DNA from 4 places in the Staphylococcus caprae genome. Region 3 is predicted to be linked to each of the others. Evidence: riboswitches for the same ligand, from Rfam matches in the RefSeq annotation. Region 3 holds a riboswitch; each other region holds the start of a gene.
What was found. Region 3 has a riboswitch for thiamine pyrophosphate ahead of JMUB898_RS12250 (ABC transporter substrate-binding protein). Riboswitches for the same ligand answer to the same signal wherever they lie in the genome.
Positions count from the first base shown of each region.

Region 1: linked by a shared signal. The riboswitch ahead of tenA (thiaminase II) and the one ahead of JMUB898_RS12250 (ABC transporter substrate-binding protein) in region 3 are both predicted to bind thiamine pyrophosphate.
Region 2: linked by a shared signal. The riboswitch ahead of JMUB898_RS09295 (ECF transporter S component) and the one ahead of JMUB898_RS12250 (ABC transporter substrate-binding protein) in region 3 are both predicted to bind thiamine pyrophosphate.
Region 4: linked by a shared signal. The riboswitch ahead of JMUB898_RS11460 (3-oxoacyl-ACP reductase) and the one ahead of JMUB898_RS12250 (ABC transporter substrate-binding protein) in region 3 are both predicted to bind thiamine pyrophosphate.

Region 1 covers NZ_AP018587.1:905,400-911,279, forward strand. The annotation lists gene murA (UDP-N-acetylglucosamine 1-carboxyvinyltransferase) at 1-8, shown strand, start outside; gene fabZ (3-hydroxyacyl-ACP dehydratase FabZ) at 50-487, shown strand; gene JMUB898_RS04260 (YwpF-like family protein) at 544-987, opposite strand; gene JMUB898_RS04265 (single-stranded DNA-binding protein) at 1,180-1,575, shown strand; gene JMUB898_RS04270 (transglycosylase family protein) at 1,967-2,689, shown strand; TPP riboswitch at 2,813-2,911, shown strand; gene tenA (thiaminase II) at 2,988-3,677, shown strand; gene thiD (bifunctional hydroxymethylpyrimidine kinase/phosphomethylpyrimidine kinase) at 3,670-4,491, shown strand; gene thiM (hydroxyethylthiazole kinase) at 4,484-5,278, shown strand; gene thiE (thiamine phosphate synthase) at 5,279-5,880, shown strand, end outside.
Region 2 covers NZ_AP018587.1:1,930,999-1,936,878, forward strand. The annotation lists gene JMUB898_RS09280 (class I SAM-dependent rRNA methyltransferase) at 1-426, opposite strand, end outside; gene auxA (lipoteichoic acid stability factor AuxA) at 593-1,888, opposite strand; gene graF (glycopeptide resistance-associated protein GraF) at 2,044-2,178, shown strand; TPP riboswitch at 2,525-2,631, shown strand; gene JMUB898_RS09295 (ECF transporter S component) at 2,719-3,294, shown strand; gene JMUB898_RS09300 (ABC transporter ATP-binding protein) at 3,308-4,711, shown strand; gene JMUB898_RS09305 (energy-coupling factor transporter transmembrane component T family protein) at 4,704-5,510, shown strand; gene purD (phosphoribosylamine--glycine ligase) at 5,688-5,880, opposite strand, start outside.
Region 3 covers NZ_AP018587.1:2,531,461-2,537,340, forward strand. The annotation lists gene JMUB898_RS12240 (hypothetical protein) at 1-118, shown strand, start outside; gene JMUB898_RS12245 (L-cystine transporter) at 383-1,771, shown strand; TPP riboswitch at 2,050-2,151, shown strand; gene JMUB898_RS12250 (ABC transporter substrate-binding protein) at 2,206-3,117, shown strand; gene nfsA (oxygen-insensitive NADPH nitroreductase) at 3,219-3,974, opposite strand; gene JMUB898_RS12260 (2-keto-4-pentenoate hydratase) at 4,119-4,898, shown strand; gene ahpC (alkyl hydroperoxide reductase subunit C) at 5,347-5,880, shown strand, end outside.
Region 4 covers NZ_AP018587.1:2,366,268-2,372,147, forward strand. The annotation lists gene JMUB898_RS11440 (Cof-type HAD-IIB family hydrolase) at 1-365, opposite strand, end outside; gene tadA (tRNA adenosine(34) deaminase TadA) at 710-1,216, opposite strand; gene JMUB898_RS11450 (deoxynucleoside kinase) at 1,283-1,900, shown strand; gene JMUB898_RS11455 (deoxynucleoside kinase) at 1,893-2,558, shown strand; TPP riboswitch at 2,635-2,734, shown strand; gene JMUB898_RS11460 (3-oxoacyl-ACP reductase) at 2,841-3,593, shown strand; gene JMUB898_RS11465 (LLM class flavin-dependent oxidoreductase) at 3,651-4,952, shown strand; gene JMUB898_RS11470 (HAD family hydrolase) at 5,076-5,780, opposite strand.

The sequences.
Region 1 (5,880 bases), 970 kb from region 3:
ATGATTAAAATGAATACAACAAAGTTTCAAGTTTCGGAGGTTTAACATAATGGAAACAATTTTTGACTATAATCAAATTAAACAAATTATCCCACATAGACAGCCATTCTTATTGATTGATAGAGTAGTTGAATACGAAGAAGGTAAGAGATGTGTAGGGTTAAAACAAGTTTCTGGTAACGAACCATTTTTCCAAGGGCATTTTCCTGATTATGCAGTAATGCCAGGAGTACTAATTACTGAAGCATTAGCTCAAACTGGTGCTGTAGCAATGTTAAATAATGAAGAGAATAAAGGTAAGATCGCACTATTCGCTGGAATAGACAAATGTCGCTTTAAGAAGCAAGTCACACCTGGTGACACATTAATGTTAGAAGTAGAAATTACTAAGATTAAAGGTCCTATTGGTAAAGGTACTGCCAAAGCTACAGTGGATGGTCAATTAGCATGTAGTTGTGAACTTACATTTGCTATTCAAGATGCATAATTAATTCAATATATAACGAAACGGGTTCCTATTATTTTGCGATAGGAACCCGTAATTTAATTTCTTTCAAATTTTTCATCTTTTAATTTTGGTTTAGATTGCATCATTCGGTTAAAGGTTTTTTTAAGTTCTTCTCCTGTTAATCCTTCGTCAACTAACTCTTCTAATAGGCTTTCTGCGTACACCTGTCTTAAAGTATAAATATGACATTCAAATACAACTGACATTGTTTTCTTAAATTTCGCAACGTTTTTGACAGTGGCATCAAAGAGTGCAGGATCATTAGCCGGTCTTGTTATAACTACTCTAATATCTAATAACTTTTGGTCTTTCATATAAGTTTGAAATGTTTCATAGTGTTCATTTGAAATAACGATTTCAAGTAGCCAGCCTGTGCCACTTCCTTCTTTATTTATAATAACGCCATCCTCGATTTCATATTCTGAAACGCCACCATTTTCATTTACAATCTGAAATCGTACTGCCTTAAATGTCTTCATTATTTCACATCCCATTTGTTTTTTAAAAATATACAATAAATTAAATTACAAGCAGTGTTGTACTTATTTAATCATTATTTTCTTTAAATATATCAAAAATATACTACAAATAGCTAACGTTTTAGGGATATTTGTCACTTTGACCAAATGATCCCTTCTCAATTAAGATGTATTACAAGAAGGAGGTGACACATGTTAAATAAAATAGTAATTGTTGGTAGGTTAACTAAAGATGCCCAAATATATGAAAAGGAGGATAGTAGAGTTGCAACGTTTTGTGTAGCAACAGAAAGAAATTACAAAGACGAAAATAATGAAGTTTCGAGCGACTATTTACTGTGTAAGGCATTTGGTAAAACAGCTACGAATATTGAAAAATATACCAGTCAAGCTACTTTAGTAGGGATAACTGGACAAATGCGTTCAAGAAAATATGAAAAAGAAGGGCAAACACATTTTGTAACCGAACTATATGTAGAAACGATTAAATTCATGTCTCCCAAAACAAAAAGTAACGAAATTATCTCTCAAAATCAATTTGACGAAGACACTTATCACTCAGACGAATTTGAAACTATCAATATATAATAATTAACTCCCCCTAAACTCCATCTTATTTTAATAAAACTTAAATTATCCTTTTCTTTCAATTATACTCAAGCGACCTACTTTAATCGGCCAATATTAAAGAATAGGTCGCTTTTATAAATCCTTATTTTTAGCCACAACATACATACAATTATCTGACAGATTTCATTTATATTACAGATACATTTTGCAATCGAAACAAATTCAAAACTGTCATGACAGTTTTGAATAGAATTTTAATTCTATTTATAATTAATTTTTAGTGTAATTCGAGTGTAAAAAAGTAACGGTTTTTTTTATTTCACTGTAACCTACACCGTATTTTCAGATGTTAGAGTGGTATTTGTAAATTAGTTAAGAAAACAAATCACTTTTAGGAGGATTTTTAATAATGAAAAAAACATTAATTGCATCATCATTAGCAGTAGGATTAGGCGTAGTAGCAGGTAACGCTGGTCATGACGCTCATGCAAGCGAAGCTACTAACGTAGATAAAGCAGAATTAGCACAAAAAGCACAATCAAATGATCAATCATTAAACGAAAGCCCTATCCAAGAAGGTGCTTATAACGTAACATTCGATTATAACGGCTTCACTTACCACTTCGAATCAGACGGTAATAACTGGAGCTGGAACTATGCACAAACTGGTCAAGCAACTCCACAACAAGATGTAAGCGAACAAGCTTCAGCTTCAAATAACCAAACTTCAGCTGAACAAGTAAGTGCACAACAACAATCTAACCAAGCTCAACCTGAGCAAACAGCTGCTCCACAAACAGAGCAAACTCAACAACCACAAGCTAAAGCAACTACTTCTTACAGTGCACCATCTAACAACACTTCAAGTAGTAAAGCATCAAGTGGTTCATCAGTAAATGTAAATTCTCATTTACAACAAATTGCTCAACGTGAATCAGGTGGCGACATTCATGCAATCAACCCATCTTCAGGCGCAGCTGGTAAATATCAATTCTTACAATCAACTTGGGATTCAGTAGCTCCAAGTCAATATAAAGGTCAATCACCAGCTAACGCTCCAGAAAGCGTACAAGATGCTGCAGCAGTTAAATTATACAACACTGCAGGCGCTAACCAATGGGTAACTGCATAATTTAAGTTTATGAGTCCAATTAACCATCTTCTCTCAATGAGAAGGTGGTTTTTTCATGTTTTACAGCCCATTTGATTGATTTACAGGTATTCGTTTGATAATGTGATAGATGAAATACATCAATATAACTACTAGGGGAGCCGTTTGGCTGAGATGAAGTGATTCAGACCCTTATAACCTGATTTGGTTAGTACCAACGTAGGAAAGTAGTCATAATCAAATAAGCATCTTTTTGCCTTGATCATGCTACTTTTCATTGTTGGAAAGTAGTTTTTTTATTATCCAAGGAGGCATACGAATGACATTTTCAAAAGAATTAAGGGAAGCAGCACAACCAATTATTGAAGATATTTATAATGATGGTTTTATTCAAGATTTACTCGCAGGAACACTATCTAAACAGGCAGTCCGTCAATACTTAAGAGCAGATGCGTCTTATTTGAAGGAATTTAGTAATCTTTACGCTTTACTTGTACCTAAAGTGCCTACAATGGAGGATGTTAAATTTTTAGTAGAGCAAATAGAATTTATGCTAGAAGGTGAAGTTGAAGCACATGAAGTATTAGCAGACTATATCAATGAACCTTACAATGAAATTGTTAAAGAAAAGGTTTGGCCACCTAGTGGAGACCATTATATAAAACACATGTACTACAATGCTTACGCACATGAAAATGCAGCATATACAATAGCAGCGATGGCGCCTTGTCCATACGTATATGCAGTGGTAGCAAAACGTGCAATCAAAGATCCAGCCCTCAATAGAGACTCAATTACAGCAAAATGGTTCGATTTCTACAGTACTGAAATGGATCCACTTGTAGAAGTATTCGACCAATTAATGGATCGTTTAACAGAAGAATGCACAAAAGCACAAAAAGAAGAAATTAAAGAAAATTTCTTACAAAGTACCATTCATGAACGTAACTTCTTTAATATGGCTTATATTGATGAAAAATGGAATTTCGGAGGAGAAAAACATGAATAAACCTAAAATTGCATTAACCATCGCAGGAACAGATCCTACAGGTGGCGCGGGTGTTATGGCTGATTTAAAATCATTTCATTCATGTGGTGTGTACGGAATGGCAGCGATTACAAGTATCGTCGCTCAAAACACACTAGGCGTCCAACATATTCACAATCTCGAAACAAGCTGGGTGAAAGAACAATTAGAAAGCGTATTTGATGATGAGTTACCTCATGCAATTAAAACAGGAATGATTGCGACCAAGGAAACAATGGAACTTATTCAAACTTATTTGGAAAGATATTCTGACATTCCATATGTTATAGACCCTGTGATGTTAGCTAAAAGTGGAGATTCGTTGATGGATGATGACACAAAATCACATTTACAATCTACGCTTTTACCTTTAGCAGATGTGGTAACACCTAATATCCCTGAAGCTGAAGAAATCACTGGTTTAAAGATTGATAATGAAGAAAGCATACGTAAAGCTGGCGACATTTTTATTAATGAAATTGGTAGTAAAGGTGTCGTGATTAAAGGTGGACACTCTGCAGACTTAAATAATGCGAAAGACTTCTTATTTACTAAAGACGATGTGTATACGTTTGAAAATAAACGTTTCGATACGAAACACACGCACGGAACAGGGTGCACATTTTCAGCAGTAATAACAGCAGAACTTGCTAAAGGTCGCTCAATTTACGAAGCAGTGAAAAAAGCTAAAGCATTTATTTCCATGAGTATTGAGCACACACCAGAAATTGGTAAAGGAAGAGGTCCTGTTAATCACTTTGCATTTTTAAAGAAAGTAGGTTTGGATGATGAATAATTTAGAGCGTTTACGTTCCGAAAATCCACTTATCGTATGTTATACGAATGATGTGGTTAAAAACTTCACGGCGAACGGATTACTTAGTTTAGGCGCAAGTCCTGCGATGAGTGAAGCACCTGAAGAGGCAGAGGAATTCTATCAAGTTGCAAGTGCACTCGTAATTAATATTGGAACGCTTACTCATGAAAATGAAGAAGATATTATGAGTATTGGTAAAATTGCTAATGATCAAGGCACACCTATTGTCTTTGACCCAGTTGCAGTAGGTGCATCTACATATCGTAAGCAATTTTGTAAGCGATTCTTGGAACAAATAGATGTCACGGTGATTAAAGGTAACGCGTCTGAAATTTTAACACTGATAGATTCGCAAACGACTATGAAAGGCACAGACAGCGATAATTCGCTTGATCCAATTGATATTGCTAAGAAGGCATCTGAGAGTTTGAATGCGGCAGTTGTCATTACTGGTAAAGAAGACGTCATCGTTCAAGATCAACAGATAGTGAAGCTTTCTAATGGCTCACCTCTATTAGCTAATATTACTGGGGCGGGCTGTCTATTAGGTGGTGTTGTCGCTAGTTTCTTATTTAGAAATACGCAACCATCTATAGAGGCTTTAATTGAAGCGGTAAGTATTTATAATATCGCAGCAGAACTTGCTGAAAATGAAAAGCATGTACGTGGACCAGGTTCATTCTTACCTGAGCTATTGGATCAATTATACAATTTAGATTATGCAACATTTGAAAAATATGTAAATAAAGAAGAGGTTCAGTCATAAATGTTTAATCCAAAACAATTACAAGTATATTTTATTTGTGGTACACAAGATATACCTGAAGGTAGAACAATTGAACAAGTGTTAGAAGAGGCATTACAAGCTGGCATCACTTTGTATCAGTTTCGAGAAAAAGGCCCTACTGCTCTAAAAGGCGAGGATAAAAAGCAACTAGCCTTAAAATTAAAATCACTTTGCCAAACATACCAAGTCCCATTTATTGTTAACGACGATGTGGCGTTAGCTAAGGAGATTGATGCCGATGGTATTCATGTGGGACAAGACGATGAAGCGGTAAAAGCATTTGCCGCAGAATTTGAAAATAAAATCATTGGATTAAGTATTGGTAACCTAGATGAGTACCAACATTCAGATCTATCTCAAGTTAATTATATTGGTGTGGGGCCTATGTATGCGACGCCTTCTAAAGATGACGCTAGCGAACCTGTAGGGCCATCAATGATTAAAAAACTGAGAGAATATCTGGATGACTTTCCTATTGTAGCTATCGGAGGCATTAATGAATCAAATGTTGCTTCGATAGCTGAAGCTGATGCAGATGGTATTTCAGTGATTTCTGCTATTTCTAGAAGTGATAATATTGA
Region 2 (5,880 bases), 600 kb from region 3:
CACCGCTTCTATGACATTGTATCTGAATTTATAAATGCCTTTAGAGTACCATTGTATTAATAAATGCCCATCGTAATTGTCGATAGTGAGTCCCCCTACACCATCTCCTTCAGCATTAAAAAGTCTAAATGCATTGGTACCTTCGATATTAAAATAATATTCTCTTTCCTCTAATGCCTTTTCGAATAACTTAATGAAAAAGTTAGTGTCGATAACTTCGTTCTCATCGTAACTTAATACCCAACCTAACCCTTTGTGTTGGCGTCCTACATAACCCGTAGCAATATATTGCTGTTGCGCAGTTACAATTTTGACTAAATCTCCTTCTTTTAAATGGTCGTGCGCATAAATATCATCTTCATCTATTAGCGGATAATGATTGAGATACTTTGTCTCTTTACCTTTATTTAAAGTAGCAATCTTCATCATCATTAAACCTCTCTTTCTATTTATTTCAGTTTCTATCTTTTATTTTCAAAAAATCGTAAGTTCAATTTCAAAAATCATTTTAACAAATAATAGAATCTAATAATACGTAAAAAAGCCACTGTCATTGAAATATCAATAACAATGGCTTTAATCAATCATTCACTTACGGCTTCTCACGTAATTGTAATGAATAAGCGACAATAATCGCAATTAACATGAGTAATAAAATAGGCGTAATAAAGATTGATAGTAATAAACCGTGAATCATGATGTTGATAAATTCAGTTAAGAATTTAAAGAACAATATACTACCCATAAAGAGTTGTAAATAATAAAATTTACCTCTTAGATAGTAAGTTAAAGTCGTAGCAATATAGATGATGACTATGAAGAGTAATAAAATAAGCGTTACCCATTCTACAACGTATTGTGTTTGTGATAACTCCCACTCTCCTGATAAGAACAGTGAGTTGCGGTTATTAAATTCTAAGAAAGTAAAGAATAAAATAACTACGCCACATAACAACTGAACATACATAGGTTTAATCCATTTTGGCTTTCTCATCCAATTAGGAATATCATCCTCTTGAATATCGACAATATTTTTAACTTTTTCTTTGAATTTATCTCTTTTAGCTCTAATTTTATCTAAATCTACACTTCTTCTCGTCTTGCGTGCATATTCTGTTGTCTTATCTTGTAGTTGTTTAAAATGAACTTTAGTTTGATTAGATACATTTCCTTTATTCGTTCTAGAAAGTTCTGGTTCTTCCTCACCGAGTTCTTCTTTCGTTAATGGTAATGAACGTCTTAAGAATAAGAAATTCCAAATAGACATTTGTCCTAACAACCACATAATAATGAAGAAGGCATTCACACTTAAAATATCGATGGATTCAATTTCGTTAGAATCAATACGTCCATATAAAGCTATTTGCGTAATTAAATAACTGATACCATACGTTACAATAATCCACATAAAATGATTTTTATGATTATGTTTGTTTAATTCGTCTTTATAAACAATGTAACCAATATGTACGATGAACGGTATGATAAATACAATTGCGAAGAAACCATATACTTGAGTCATTAATAATAATGTAATGATGAAATACAAAATACCAACAACTAAAAAGAAAATAGAAATGTCATAGTCATATTTAATTGTTCTAAATAAAGTATGACCTAATAACATGACTAAGATACCAAATAAAATAATGATAATGGCACTTATAATTGGGAAACTACCTATAAACCTACTCATCACTTTAATAATTTCACTGAAGAATGCATTAAGAAATTCCCATACATTATGTACATGTGTATTAACTTTTTTATCACCATTAAACTGCTTAATTAATGGTAGATTTATGAGAATGATGAGACCTGTGAAAAGTGAAACGATACCGATAATATAGCTAAATATGATCTCGGTGTGTTTCTTAAGAAAAGACATACTGTTCACCTCAAACGTTATTATATATGAAGATTTTCTAATTGTCTTTAAATTAACCATAAATACGTCTAGAGACCTACAAAGGTTTATTAATAGGATAACGGGGTAAATGTAATGTGTAAACAATAATTCCTATATAAGGGGTGGAAATTATTATGGGAAAAGAAGAATTTGAAAAGAAATCAGCTGAAAAAGCAAAAGAAGCAGAAGAAAAGCTAAAAGAACAAAACGAAGAAAAATCTAATGATACAGAACAAACCAAAAAAGATGTTCAAGATACGTTAGACTAATAACAATATATCATTACGAGGCTGGGATATCATTTCATATCTCAGCCTCTTTCATGTAAACGTACAGGCTTGAGTCGGAATGCGCTTATAGTAAGTTCCTTCTATCATAGCCCTCCTTGCCCGTGGGCCTCAACATGGAGAATTTCTTTTTCAAGAATATTTTGCAAACAACGCAAGTTGGGTATGGAAGAACGCAATTCATTTTGCTAAATGATATTTCTATACCTATACGCTTTTATTGATTCAATTCATTTTATTCTAAAAAATATTTAAACTATATTTTAAATGACAAAACTATCTTGACAATACTTTAGAAAAATCATACATTAAAGTTAAATTAAATATACGAACGCACTAGGGGTGTATGTATTTATACTGAGATGAGGTTTATCCTCAAACCCTTTGAACCTGATCTAGCTAGATACTAGCGTAGGAAAGTGTTGTTAACTATAGAATCTAATGAACTTGAAACATTTAGATATATTTTCTGACGCACAACTTTCCTAGGGAGGGTTGTGCGTTTTTTTAGGAGGAAAAGTAATGTCAAAAGGTTTAAAACTATCAGAAATACTTGTAACAGTATTGATTTCTGTAGTCTTTGCTATCATTTATAACTTATGGTGGTTCTTCTACAACATTGTTCAAGTTGCAGGTATTCATCTAGAACAGCTTACATACGGCGTATGGTTTATGGCAGCTGTTGTGTGTTACCTCATTATTCCTAAACCAGGGATAGCTATATTAGCAGAGTTAGCAGCTGGCGCTGGGGAAACAATCGTTATGGGTAAATTTGATATACCAACGATTATTTACGCTTTACTTCAAGGTTTAGCGTGTGAAATCGTATTTGCAATCTTTAAATATCAGTCACGCTCAGCAGCAGTAGCAATGCTTGCAGGTTTTGTGACTGCCATCGCAACTTTCCCTGTCGATTACTTCTACGGTTATTTAAATGAAGTTGCTGGATGGAACTTATTCCTATTTATTCTGTTCCGAGCAATTAGTGGTATTGTGATTACAGGATTAATTTCTTATTGGATTGTTAAAGCACTCGATAAGACGGGAGTAACCAAACTCTTTAGACCAGCTTCTCAAAATGACTACGACAACCTATAAGGGGATTTTTTAATTGTTAAAAGTAAAAAACTTACGTTTGAAATATCCAAACGGGGATAGAAAAATATTTGATAACTTAAATATTAAAATTAATGATAAAGAAAAAGTGCTTTTACTCGGTCCATCTGGATCGGGTAAAAGCACGTTGCTTAATGTACTTAGCGGCATTGTTCCTAATTTGATTGAGCTTCCTATGAAATATGATGAATTAGAAATTGACCGCCAAAGTGGTGTTATTTTTCAAGATCCTGATACACAATTCTGTATGCCAAAAGTGTATGAAGAACTGGCTTTCGTTCTTGAAAACAGACAAGTCCCTCGCAGTGAGATGGACAAGGAAATTAAACACGCGCTTGAATCAGTTGATTTAAAAGTGACCGATCAAACTTATATTAATCATTTAAGTGGTGGTATGAAGCAAAAATTAGCCATTGTAGAAACGATATTGCAAAAAGCTGAAACATTATTTCTAGACGAACCCACTGCTATGTTAGATGTCAAAGCGACTGAAGATTTATGGAAGAAATTAATTGAGTTATGGGACAATCAAACGGTATTAATTGTTGAACATAAAGTTAAACATATCTGGCAACATGTGGATCGCGTTCTTCTAATGAATTATGAAGGACAAATTATTGCAGATGATACCCCTGACCATATTCTTAATCACTATGAACATTTATTAACTGAATATGGCGTTTGGCACCCAAAAGCTTGGGATAATGCCCCTCGCCCTGTGCCACTTGCTCCTATGTCTAATAAAGCGTTATTTAAATTTGAACATGGCGCAATCATTCGTGGTAAGAAAACATTATTTTCCGTTGATGAATTTAAATTTGGCGCCGGAGAATGGTTAACTATTACCGGCAAAAATGGTGCAGGTAAAACTTCATTATTAGAATCCATGCTACAATTAATCAAATATAAAGGTCTAATGACTTACGACAATAAAGAATTGAAGAAGATTAAACACGCAGCACAACATATGTATCTTGTATATCAGAACCCAGAGTTACAATTTATTACTAATTCTGTATATGATGAGGTTCATATCCATTACAACCATTTAGATTCTGAAAATGCTAAACAAGAAACGATGCAATTACTCGAGTTACTTCATTTGGATAAGGTTCAAAACCAACATCCTTTTGAAATATCAACTGGACAAAAACGACGTCTAAGTGTTGCTACCGCCCTAAGTTCTAAAGCAGATATCGTATTATTAGATGAGCCTACATTTGGACTGGATAGTCATAATACATTTCAGCTTATCAAACTTTTCCAAGAACGGGTGAAACAAGGTCAAACAATTATAATGGTGACACATGATCCAGAGATCATACATCGTTACCCAACGCGTCGATTACATGTAGAAGATGGTAAACTTATAGAGATTGAAGGTGAACGCAATGTTTGAAAGATGGAAAAAACACCACACCTTCGTAGATGATGTAAATATAATTACTAAATTAATATTAGGAGTTGCACTTTTTTTCTTTATTATATTTATTCATAATTTTGATTTTATGATTTATATCGTTATACTGATGTTTATTTTCTTACTTCTATTTAACGGCACTGAATTTAAAATTACAGGTATCTTTATATTAGTAACCGCCTTATTCGCCCTTCTTTCTTCATTATTTATGATTTTATATGGTGATGGTGAACATATGTTAGTGAAATTCGGCATCATTCAAATCAGTGAAGAAAGTATTGTAAGAGGTTTACATTTATCTCTAAGAACGATTACTGTTTCAATGTTTGGTATTCTCATAGCATTAACCTCTCAAATCGTCATGATTTTCTACAGTTTAATGCAACATTTGAAAGTAAAACCAAAAATCGCATATGCCTTTATGGCAGCAATTAGAATGGTTCCATTAATCATTAGTTCACTGATTCAATTGCGTCGTTCATTAAAAATGCGATATCAAATGATTGATGCTTCAAATTATAAAGGCATCAAACGTTTAAATCATTTAGTTATCCCATTATTAAGTCAAAATATTAGACGTGCACATCAACTTTCAGTCGCAATGGAATCTAAAGGATTCAAAGATGGACCAAGAACGTATTATTATCAGACACCTTTTTCATATAAAGATTTAGTATTTATACTCTGTCTATTAGTCATTATTGGATTATCATTCTTATTATCTAGTTATGTACCATTAACTGGTATTCATGATGTTCGTTTTGGAAAATTAGGATAAACAAACGTATCCTTCAAATAGAATATTCCTTTTGAAGTGAGATAATCTGCTTTTATCAATAAACGAAGCTCGTTGCTTCATACTCATACAAGTAGTAAATGATATAACAATAGCTCTAAGATGTTTCTTCAACGAAATGCATCTTAGAGCTATTATTTTTGAGTCAATCTTCATTCTTTATTTAATCGCTTTATCTCCAATATCACTACGATAGAAAAGATTGTCGCTTTTTATTTTTTTGGCATTGTCATAAGCAGCGGTTTGCGCATCCTTAACTGTTATACCTTCACCGATAGCTAAAATCACACGTCCACCAGAGTTGACGTAATGATCACCGTCTTTCTTTAAACCACTCACAAAATAACGTGAG
Region 3 (5,880 bases):
TTCTAATGATTCAACTTCTAACTCAGACATGACAACAACAGAAGATCATTCTCAATCATCAAACAATCAACCTAAAGAAGAGAAAAAAGGGTTCTTCGCTCGTTTATTTAACTTATAATCAAGAAACAAACTTCTCAACACTTAATTGAGTATGTGTAAAATGCAACTACTCATTTAAGTGTTTTTTTATTTCTATTTTCCCTCCCTATATTTCATATACCCACGTGTACAAGCATGCCTTCCATTAATTTTACCGAGATAATATTTTGTTATTTCATTTCATAAAATCACTATAACTATCTTGAATTTGTTATTTTCTAGTAATATCCTTATTACATATGTCGGAATACTATATTTTATACAACAAAGGAGCGTTTACGATATGGAGGCACTTTTCACTATGATTAACGTAGTAGTGTTAATTATTTTCATTATTATGTTAAACATAATGGCTAGGAAGCATATTTCATTCCCTAAACGTGTATTTAGCGCTTTAGGTATTGGAATCGTTTTGGGAATAGCTTTACATCTTATCTTCGGAGCAGAATCAAAAGTATTAAAACAAACTTCAGATTGGTTTAGCATTATTGGGGACGGTTATGTTGCTTTATTACAAATGATTGTCATGCCACTTATTTTTGTATCTATTGTAGCAGCATTTAGTAAAATCCAAATTGGGGATAAATTTGCGAAAATCGGTACCTTTATTTTTATGTTTTTAATTGGAACCGTAGCGATTGCAGCCATTGTCGGCATTATCTATGCATTGATTTTCGGTCTAGACGCTTCATCGATCGATTTAGGAAGTGCTGAGCATTCACGTGGCTCAGAAATTAGTAAGCAAGCTAAAGATTTAACTGCTAATACATTGCCACAACAAATTCTTGAATTATTACCAAGCAATCCATTCTTAGACTTTACAGGTCAACGTACCACTTCAACTATCGCTGTTGTGATCTTCGCAACTTTCGTTGGTTTCGCATACTTACGTGTAGCGCGCAAACAGCCTGAACACGGTAATTTATTAAAACGTGGTATTGAAGCTGTATATGACATTGTAATGGCTATCGTCACTTTCGTTTTACGTTTAACGCCTTATGGCATCTTAGCAATTATGGCTTCTACACTTGCCACAAGTGACTTTGGAGCGATTTGGACTTTAGGAAAATTCCTACTCGCTTCTTATGCAGCATTAATAACGATGTATGTGATTCACTTAATCATTTTAAGTGTATTAGGTATTAATCCAGTTAGATATGTTAAGAAAACGTTAGAAGTATTGATCTTTGCATTCACTTCTCGTTCAAGCGCAGGAGCCCTACCTTTAAATATTCAAACTCAAACGCAACGTTTAGGTGTTCCAGAAGGTATTGCTAACTTCTCTGCAACATTTGGATTATCAATTGGACAAAACGGTTGCGCTGGAATCTACCCAGCTATGCTAGCAATCATGGTCGCGCCTGTCGCACATGTCCATATCGATTTCCAATTCATCATTACACTGATTGCTGTAGTGATTATTAGTTCATTTGGTGTCGCAGGTGTAGGTGGCGGTGCAACATTTGCATCAATTTTAGTATTATCTACATTAAACTTACCTGTCGCACTTGCAGGTGTACTTATTTCTATCGAACCTTTAATTGATATGGGACGTACCGCATTAAATGTGAATGATTCAATTTTAGCCGGAACAGGTACTGCACGCTTAACTAAAAATTGGGATAAAGACACATTTGAATCTAACCATTACGGAGAATTATCATCTAGTTAATTTTTATTAAAATGAATTTTAAACGAATAAGTATATGGTTCCATTATCTATCATATGCCTCACAAGCTTCTTATTTAAGGAGTTTGTGGCGTTTTTATTTAACTTTAGAAATAAGATTGAGTTATCAACTACTATACAACTGTCTTTGTCCAGAAAATCAACGATTCAAATACTTCATTATAAATTAATACTCTATTTAAACTGTTACGCTCTTCTTCGATTAATTCATCATTTATATACGCGTTTTTATAACTATGCTATGTTAGAAGTTAGGTATAACAAATCACTAGGGGTGCATGTTGCATGCTGAGAGAAAGGTACCCTTTCAACCCTTGAACCTGTTGGTTAGTACCAGCGTAGGAAAGTGAAATATATTTTTTATTTCTTTCAAATTCACTTTTTTACGAAAATTTGTTTGTTGGAGGAATTTTTTTATGGAAAAATTAGTAGTCGGTTTAGAATGGTTCTTAAATCCTGATCATTTGCCTTTAATTTTAGGAATGGAAAAAGGTTGGTTTAGCGAGCAAAACTTAGAAATTGAAATGATTGAACCTGAACAACATTTTGATGCTTTAGAAGAAATTGAAAATGGTTCAATGGATATCGCGATTACTGAGCCTATCCATCTTGTTGAATATAAAGCGATGAATGAAAATGTAGTTGGCTTCGCTCGATATCTACATACAAATGGCGGTGTGATGTACAACAAAGACAAAGGTATTCAATCACCTAAAGACTTAATTGGCAAACGTCTTCAATATCCGGGTGCTCCTGGATCAGGAGGTATAGCAATTGCTAAAACTATGATTGAAGCTGATGGAGGCATGTATAATGTAGGAGATATCGTCCCTATAAACAATAGCTTTTATCATACTGATGCATTGTTAAATGACAAGGCAGATGCAGCTACACTCATTTTTGAGAATTTCGAAATACTTGAAGCGAGAAATGCAGGATTGAATGTAGATTATTTTGCTTTAAAAGATTACAATGTCCCAGACTTTTGTCAATTAATTTTTATTACTACACCTGATAAGTTAGAAACAGACAACCAGAAACTCAAAAAGTTTATTAAGGTCATTCAAAAAGCTATACAATATATCAACAATAATTTAGAAGATGCCATCAATATATATGCAGATTACACCCAAACAGATATTAATAATAAATTAAATAAAGACACCATTGAAGCAACAGCTAAATGTTTTACTAATGATTTGTCTATGAGTTCAGACTTCTATAATGACTTACAATTATGGTTACAAAGTACAGGTAAAATCAAGCATACGATAGATGCAGAAAAATATTTTACAAACCAATTGTTATTCAGTAGATATACCAAATAATAGGAATAAGCTACAGAAAATAAGTTAAAAATCCTAAAATTATAGCCTATAAATGAATTCGGGTTTGAAAGTTCATTTATAGGCTTTTTTCCAATTATGAATTATTTTTTGATGAATCCAGCTTTATGCAATTGGTCTAACATATCAGGTCGTGTTTTACTACTTAAGAATTGCTCAATTTGTTCGGACCATGTTTCAGTACGCTCCCCATTTGTACGTTCCTTATAATAGTCACTTACAATTTGATCATACGCTTCTAATTCACGACGTTGTTTATCATTACTTGCGTCGTAGCTATTTTTATGGAAAATGTGTTCAAACGGTAATCTTGGTTTCGGCGCACCATTCTCATCCTCAGCAGGTTCACCTACTGCCATACCAAATAGAGGGAAGGTATAATCAGGTAAGTCTAAAATTTCACGTACACGCGCCACATCATTACGTAGAGAACCTAAATAAACGATGCCATATCCCATATCTTCAGCAGCTACAGCCATGTTTTCAGAAACAAGTGCGACATCTATAGAGCCGACTAGCAAGCCTTCTGCTGATGAAAAAGAAATACTCATATCTGATTCAGCGTTTTCATTTACAAGACTATGACGATAATAATCTAAAACAAATACAAATAAGTACCCATTATCTACAACATACGGTTGACCAGAAACTTCTTTTAAATCTTCTTTGATTTTAGGATCATCAATACCAATGATTGAATACGTTTGAAGATAACTTGACGTTGATGCTGATTGACCAGCTTCCACTATCTTCTTCACTGCGTCATCGCTAAGCGGACTTTCTTTGAACTTTCTTACTGAATGATGCTTTCGCATTAAATCGTAAACATAATCTGACACAAAATTCACTCCTAATAAAATATATCTTCATCGTTGGATACCATTTTATACCCTAAATATGAAACTTTTAAATCTATTTGCACACACTTCGTTTAAAAGTTATCATAATAGTAGTAATTTTCAGATATTTTAAGGAGAGATATCATGACACAACCCAACAAAAATATTTCTAACGCCCTTTTTAAAGCATATAGAAGTAGAAGACCTATCGATTTCGTTAGCGAATCTTATCAAATTAGTGAAGAAGAAGCATATCTAAACCAAGATGATTTACTCGAACAATTAAAATTTAAAGACAATACCTACGTTGCTGGCTATAAGGTGAGTATGACGAGTAAGACAACACAAGCTATCGCCAATACAAATGAACCAGCATATGGAACAATTTTATCTAATAATATTTTAAAAAATGGTGACTCAGTATCACTTTCTTCATTATTTTCTCCATTATTAGAACCAGAAATTATGTTTATAGTGAAGGAAGACTTACCTTATGATGCTGATTTGCAAACCATTGTTTTAAATACTCAAATTGCTGCTGGTATTGAAATCCCAGATGCTAGATATAAGAATTGGTTCCCGAATTTCACGTTGGGCGATTTAATTTCTGACAACACTGCGACTGGTATGATTGTTGTAGGCGAAAGCGTAACCCCTCTTGATATAGATGCATTCGCAAATGTGGATTTAAATTTATACAAAGATAATGAATTAATTGCTACAGGATCTTCATCAGAAGTGTTAGGGAACCCTGTTCATGCAGTGCATTGGCTTATCAAAAAGTTACACTCACATGGTAAACAATTGAAAAAAGGGCAAATGATATCTTCCGGCACATTTATCTCACCACTTAAATTAGAATTTGGAACTTATCGAGCAGAATATAGTGGTATTGGTACGGTTGAGTTCACAGTTAGTAAATAATCAACAAAATAAACAGAGATTAATTCAGAATGAGTGATACGACTCTGGATTAATCTCTGTTTTATTTATATAAACGGTCGTAAAAGAAAATTTATAGCTCAGATGTTATCATTAAGATATAGATGTAATAAAATTACACTCTATTATCAATAAAACATGTTTAGTTGAGAATGATATGTGCTATTTACAATATGAAAGGTCAAAATAAAAACTCAATATACCAGGTAATTTACCATTTCTATTTGAGATACGCTTAATATTGAATAACTTTCTTTTGACGCTATTCAAAGCTACTCTAATTTCATTTTCTCAATTAAAAAGTTTCTAAAGTTGACTATTTAAAGTCGAGATGTGATAATACTTAACAAGAGATTAGAATTATTATAAACAAACAATTATTGTTATGTAATTCTAGCTTATACTTAAAAATTTCAGGAGGTATTTACCTATGTCTTTAATTAACAAAGAAATCTTACCATTCACAGCGCAAGCTTATGATCCAAAAAATGATGAGTTTAAAGAAGTTTCACAAGAAGATTTTAAAGGTTCATGGAGCGTCGTATGCTTCTATCCTGCTGACTTCTCTTTCGTATGTCCTACAGAATTAGAAGATTTACAAAATCAATACGAAAAATTACAAGAGTTAGGTGTTAACGTATTCTCAGTATCAACTGATACTCACTTCGTACACAAAGCTTGGCACGATCATTCAGATGCAATCAGTAAAATTCAATATAAAATGATTGGCGACCCATCTCAAACAATCACTCGTAACTTCGATGTATTAGATGAAGAAGCTGGTTTAGCTCAACGTGGTACATTCATCATCGACCCAGATGGTGTAGTTCAAGCAGCTGAAATCAACGCTGACGGTATCGGTCGTGACGCTAGTACATTAGTAAACAAAATCAAAGCAGCTCAATACGTACGTCAACATCCAGGTGAAGTTTGCCCAGCAAAATGGGAAGAAGGTTCTGAATCA
Region 4 (5,880 bases), 170 kb from region 3:
TATATTTCTAAATCTCTTTGAGGAGCTTCTGTATAAATTCCTCTATTTGTATAGACTTGATAATAAATGTCTTCCTTCTTCAACGTAGTTGTAATCTTATTCACTAAGGAATGATTGAGATGAGATGTGCTCATGATATTGAACGTTTCGTCGCGAACTTCCGCTCCGTTCAGGCAGATATATGGTACTTTCAAATCTGTTTCAGCAACGGGCGTATTCGCTTCGTAAAAGGCACGTCCTGTTGCGATAACGACTGTAATACCGTGTTCTTGCGCAAATTTAATAGCTGCTTGATTTTCTGGAGTAATTTCATGTGCTGCATTAAGTAGCGTTCCATCCATATCTGTTGCAATTAACTTTATCATTCATTGACCTCGTTTCTTCCTGTTTGAAGGTAATATTTATGTTTTATTTTTTGAAAAGGCGAACGTGAATAGTCACCTCAAACTGCAGAAAAACTTTTAAAGATTAGGCTGGGGTATTAATACTTCGTATTGCTTTAGCTCCCTTGCCGCGGGCATGGCTTGAGCCTGTAGTCTCAAGACTCATGCTATTCCTGCAGGCGTGTCGCTATCAATACTTCGTTTATTTAGATTATAAATTTGAATCCCAGCCTTATCTTACTACTGTTCGAGTATTCACTCTTCTTCATGCATAACTAATTGATTTACTAGTTTATCTAAAAGCTTGTCACCTTTAATTTACACAGTTATTCTAACAAATTTGTGTCATTTTGTATCTTGGCTTGTTTGAGGGATCTCTTTTGTTGGCGTATGTTTTTGAAAAATTCACGTAGCAGTGTGCTGCATTCATTTTCCAAAATACCAGACTCAACTATCGCTCTGTGATTAAATTGCGGCTGTGCTAATAAGTTCATTAAACTCCCTGTACAGCCACCTTTAGGATCAATAGCACCGTAAACGACGCGTGGAATACGACTCATCACAATTGCACCTGCACACATCACACACGGTTCCAAAGTGACGTACAACGTGCAATCTTCTAAACGCCAACTCCCAATCACTTCTGACGCTCTTTCGATAGCAATGTGTTCAGCGTGAGCCGTGGGTTGTTGTAATGTTTCCCTCAAATTATGAGCGCGAGCAATAACGTGATTATCTTTCACGATGACAGCGCCAATTGGAACTTCCCCTAGTTCTTGAGCCTTTCTTGCTTCTTTAATTGCTAAACGCATGTAATCATTATCAGTTCTCATATGTGTTGCAATACCTCACTTATGGTACAATACTCAATGTCTATTTTAACATTTGGAGAAGTGAATATGAATAAACCATTTATTGCAATTGAAGGACCTATAGGTGTAGGTAAATCCTCACTTGCACACAAGCTCAGTCAGACGCTTAACTATTATGAAGAACGAGAAATTGTTGACGAAAATCCATTTCTCTCAGATTTTTATGACGATATTGAAAAATGGAGTTTCCAAACTGAAATGTTCTTTCTGTGTAATAGATATAAACAAATTAGAGATCTTGAAGCGTTAGATCAAGGTGTTGTAAGTGATTACCACATACATAAGAATAAAATTTTTGCGAGCAATACGTTAGATGAGAAAGAATTTGATAAATTCAGCCGTATTTATGATATTTTAACTGAGGATCTTGAAATGCCTAATATGATTATCTTTTTAGATGCAGATTTAGATATTTTGAAATCTAGAATAGCCAAACGTAATCGTGACTTCGAACATACGATTGAAGATGATTATTTATTAACATTGAAAAAAGATTATAAAGCATATTATGAATCTTTAAAAAAGGAAGGCGCAAACGTGATCCTTATTGATACAACCGAGAAAGATTTTGTGGAAAATGATAACGATTATAAAGAAATTTTAGAATTAATAAAACCCATGATTGGAGATAGCAAAGATGAATAATTTTGGCATTCCTCAAAATGCAGTGATTACGATTGCAGGTACTGTAGGTGTAGGTAAATCTACATTAACGCAAGCACTTGCTGACAAATTAAATTTTAAAACTTCTTTTGAAAATGTTGATCATAATCCTTACTTAGATAAGTTTTATCACGACTTCGAACGTTGGAGTTTTCACCTACAAATATACTTTTTAGCGGAACGTTTCAAGGAACAAAAACGTATGTTTGAATATGGTGGCGGGTTTGTGCAAGACCGCTCTATCTATGAAGATGTTGATATCTTTGCGAAAATGCACGAAGAACAAGGTACAATGAGTCAGGAAGATTACCATACATACGCAGAATTATTTAATGCTATGGTAATGACACCTTATTTTCCAAAACCAGATGTACTGATTTATTTAGAATGTGATTATGACGAGGTCATTGACCGTATTAAGCAACGTGGTCGTGACATGGAAATCAATACAGATCCAGAATATTGGAAGAAGTTATTTAAACGTTATGAAGATTGGATTAACAATTTCAATGCGTGTCCTGTCGTGCGCGTCAATATCAATGAGTATGATATTCATGAAGATTTCGATTCATTAGACCCAATTATTGAGAAAATTGCACACATCATACAGACACATCGAAATGTAGATACAAGATCGTAAAACGACTTGAAACATAGCTCACATCCTATGTTTGACAACCATATAAATTAAATATACGTTAATATTACAAGTTAATTATTTGCACTAGGGGTGTTTTTTAACTGAGATGGAGACAATCCAAACCCTTTGAACCTGAACTAGTTCGAACTAGCGTAGGAAAGTGTGGACATCAATCTTACCATTAAACTGTTTAAATATTTAATCACTAAGATGCACAACTTTTCTTACGGAAGGGTTGTGCATTTTTTTACCTAATTACAATTATTTTATTGGAGGATTATTATGTCAAAAACAGCAATCGTTACAGGAAGCAGTCGTGGTCTAGGCGCTAAAATCGCTCAAACATTAATTGAGAAAGGTTATAATGTCGTCGTCAATTACAAGCAGAGTAAAGAAAAAGCCGAAGCGTTAATTGAACATATAAGTGATGAAAAAGCCATCGCAATTCAAGCAGATGTGACGTGTCGTGATGAAGTTAACCAAATGATTGAAACAGCTACAGCACACTTTGGAAAGATCGATATTGTGATTAATAATGCGTTAGTTAACTTTAAATTTGATCCTAATCAACAAAAAAGTTTCAAAGATTTAACATGGGATGATTACCAACAACAACTGGACGGCACTTTAAAAGCTGCATTCAATGTCACTCAAAGTGTCATCCCGCAATTTATCAACCAGCAAGGTGGCAGAATTATAAATATCGGCACAAATTTATATCAAAACCCTGTAGTTCCTTATCATGAATATACTACTGCAAAGGCTGGCTTGATAGGATTCACACGTAACATTGCAGCAGAGTTAGGACAATATGGGATTACTGCAAATGTCGTTTCTGGAGGATTATTAAAAACAACAAACGCAAGTGCAGTCACGACACCTGAAGTGTTCGATTTAATTGCTCAAACTACACCTTTAAAAAAGGTAACTACACCACAAGATGTAGCAAATATGGTGGTCTATTTGGCATCAGATGAAGCTCGTGGCATCACTGGTCAAAATATTACAGTTGATGGCGGATTAACAATGAATTAATGTCTCAATTTTTCAAGTCATTCTTTATTAAAATAGAGAGACAAAGAGGTGTCATAATTGGAAGAATCACGTGAACTTAACATAGGTGTTTTACTTTATGGATGTGGACATCATCAAGCAGCATGGCAAATGGATGATTCGTTTATAGAACAAATCGGAGACATATCGTACTATCAGCATCTGGCTCAAATTGCTGAAAGAGGAAATTTTGATGTTGTATTTTTTGCAGATAATCAAGCTTTTAATGCAAGTGACGATACAACGTTGCCTGCGTTTTGGTTTGATCCTATCATTAATTTAACCGCAATTGCTCAAGTGACCTCTCATGTTGGTTTGGTACCCACAATCTCTAGCACCTTTTCAAATCCATTTACAGCAGCACGACAATTACTCAGTCTAGATCATATAACTCAAGGTCGAGTGGGATGGAACTTAGTCACATCTATGACCGATGCAGAAGCTCAAAATCACAGTCTTAAAAAGTTACCAGAAAGATCTGAACGTTATAAAAAAGCGGATGAATTTGCGTCAGTCATGAACCAATTATTTACATCATGGTCAACTTCATCTTTCGTTCCTAACAGACAGGACGATAAAATACTAGAATCTAGCGATATTCAACCTTTCAATCATAAAGGTGACAACTTTCAAGTGCGTGGGCCATTAACAACGCCACAAAGTCCTCAAGGAAAACCAGTATCTATGCAGGCCGGTGCCTCTAAAGAAGGTGTCGCACTAGCCGCAAAATATGCTGATGTTGTTTATTCTGTCTCTTGGAATATTGAACAAGCACGTGCTTACCGTGACAAATTGACTGATGCCATTACTAAAAGTGAAACCCCAAATAGAGCCATCAAAATTTTTCCTGGTTTAGTTACGTATGTGGCAGAGACACACGAGCAAGCAATGGCTAAAAAAGCAGAATTAGATCGTTACCTACCTATTGAAGATGCCTTAAAGCAATTGAGCTTTTTCGTTCAACAAGATTGTTCAAATTGGGAACTGGATCAACCTGTGCCAGACTTACCACCTGTTGAAGCGTTTAAAGGTCCCGTTGGCCGTTATGAAACCGTGCTCGCCATTATTGAAGACAAGCAACCTACTGTACGCGAATTACTAGGATATTTGAGTGCGGGAGGTGGCCATCTTACTCTAATAGGTACACCCGAAGAAATTGTAGATACCATGGAGAAATGGATAGATGAAGGTGTCGCTGATGGTTTTAATCTTATGCCACCTTCTTTACCTTATAGTTTAGAAGATTTTGTGGAATTGATTGTACCTGAATTACAAAAACGTGGACGATTCAGAAGTGCTTATCAAGATGAAACTTTCCGTATGCGTTTAGGATTAGAATAAAGCAAAACGTTAAAGCGCAACTAAGATATTTTAAAAAGCGTGGTCTTTTTCTTGAGTCTGTACTGTACCCAAAAGTTGTACTTTGGTTTAGTATAGTGATTCAAGTTCCCACGCTTTTCTATATCAATTTGATTCATTTTTGTACTGGTCTAAAATTTGTTTCACATCTTTAGCACTATCAATAATGACATCCGCTTCATGCAATTCTTCTCTTTTAGCAATCCCAGTGAGTACACCAATGCCTAGACCTAGTTTAGCATTAATTGCCGTTTTCATATCGTTGGCTGTATCACCTATAATCGCCACTTGATTTGGTGAAACATCATATGCATCAAATAAGGGTGCCAACACCTTTGGATTAGGTTTCTCTTCAGCATGTGTTTCTGTAGAGATGATGAGATCGAATAATGATTTCGACTGTGTTTCCTCTAAAAATTGATTCACGCCTTTTTTCGTATCGCTTGTGACAATACCAATTTTATAGCCTTCATTTCTAAGTTCTTGAATCACATCTTGTACGCCTTCAATCCAGTTATTTTCAGGAACTCTCGTATCAACAAGTTCTTGACTTGTATCTCTTGTCCAGTCCGTTGTATCTTGACCCGTCACATCATTAAAAGATTTAATCATATCTCCTAGAGATCCTGAGCCCATCACTGAATCAGGAACAATTTTGTCATCGATAATTCCAAGTTGACGATGCGCAACCTCTTTGTCATGAACCGGAAATGTTTCTAATAGTTTATCAACGAGACGGACACCAATTTTCTCCCAACTTTTATCAAATTCGATGAGCGTGCCATCTTTATCAAATAATATCCATTCCATCTTTACTTCTCTCCTGAAAATGATTTTATTAGTTTATACGTTTATTTATTATTGTAATATAGAGACATCGATAATTATAGAAAAGAGGATTGTTATTGAA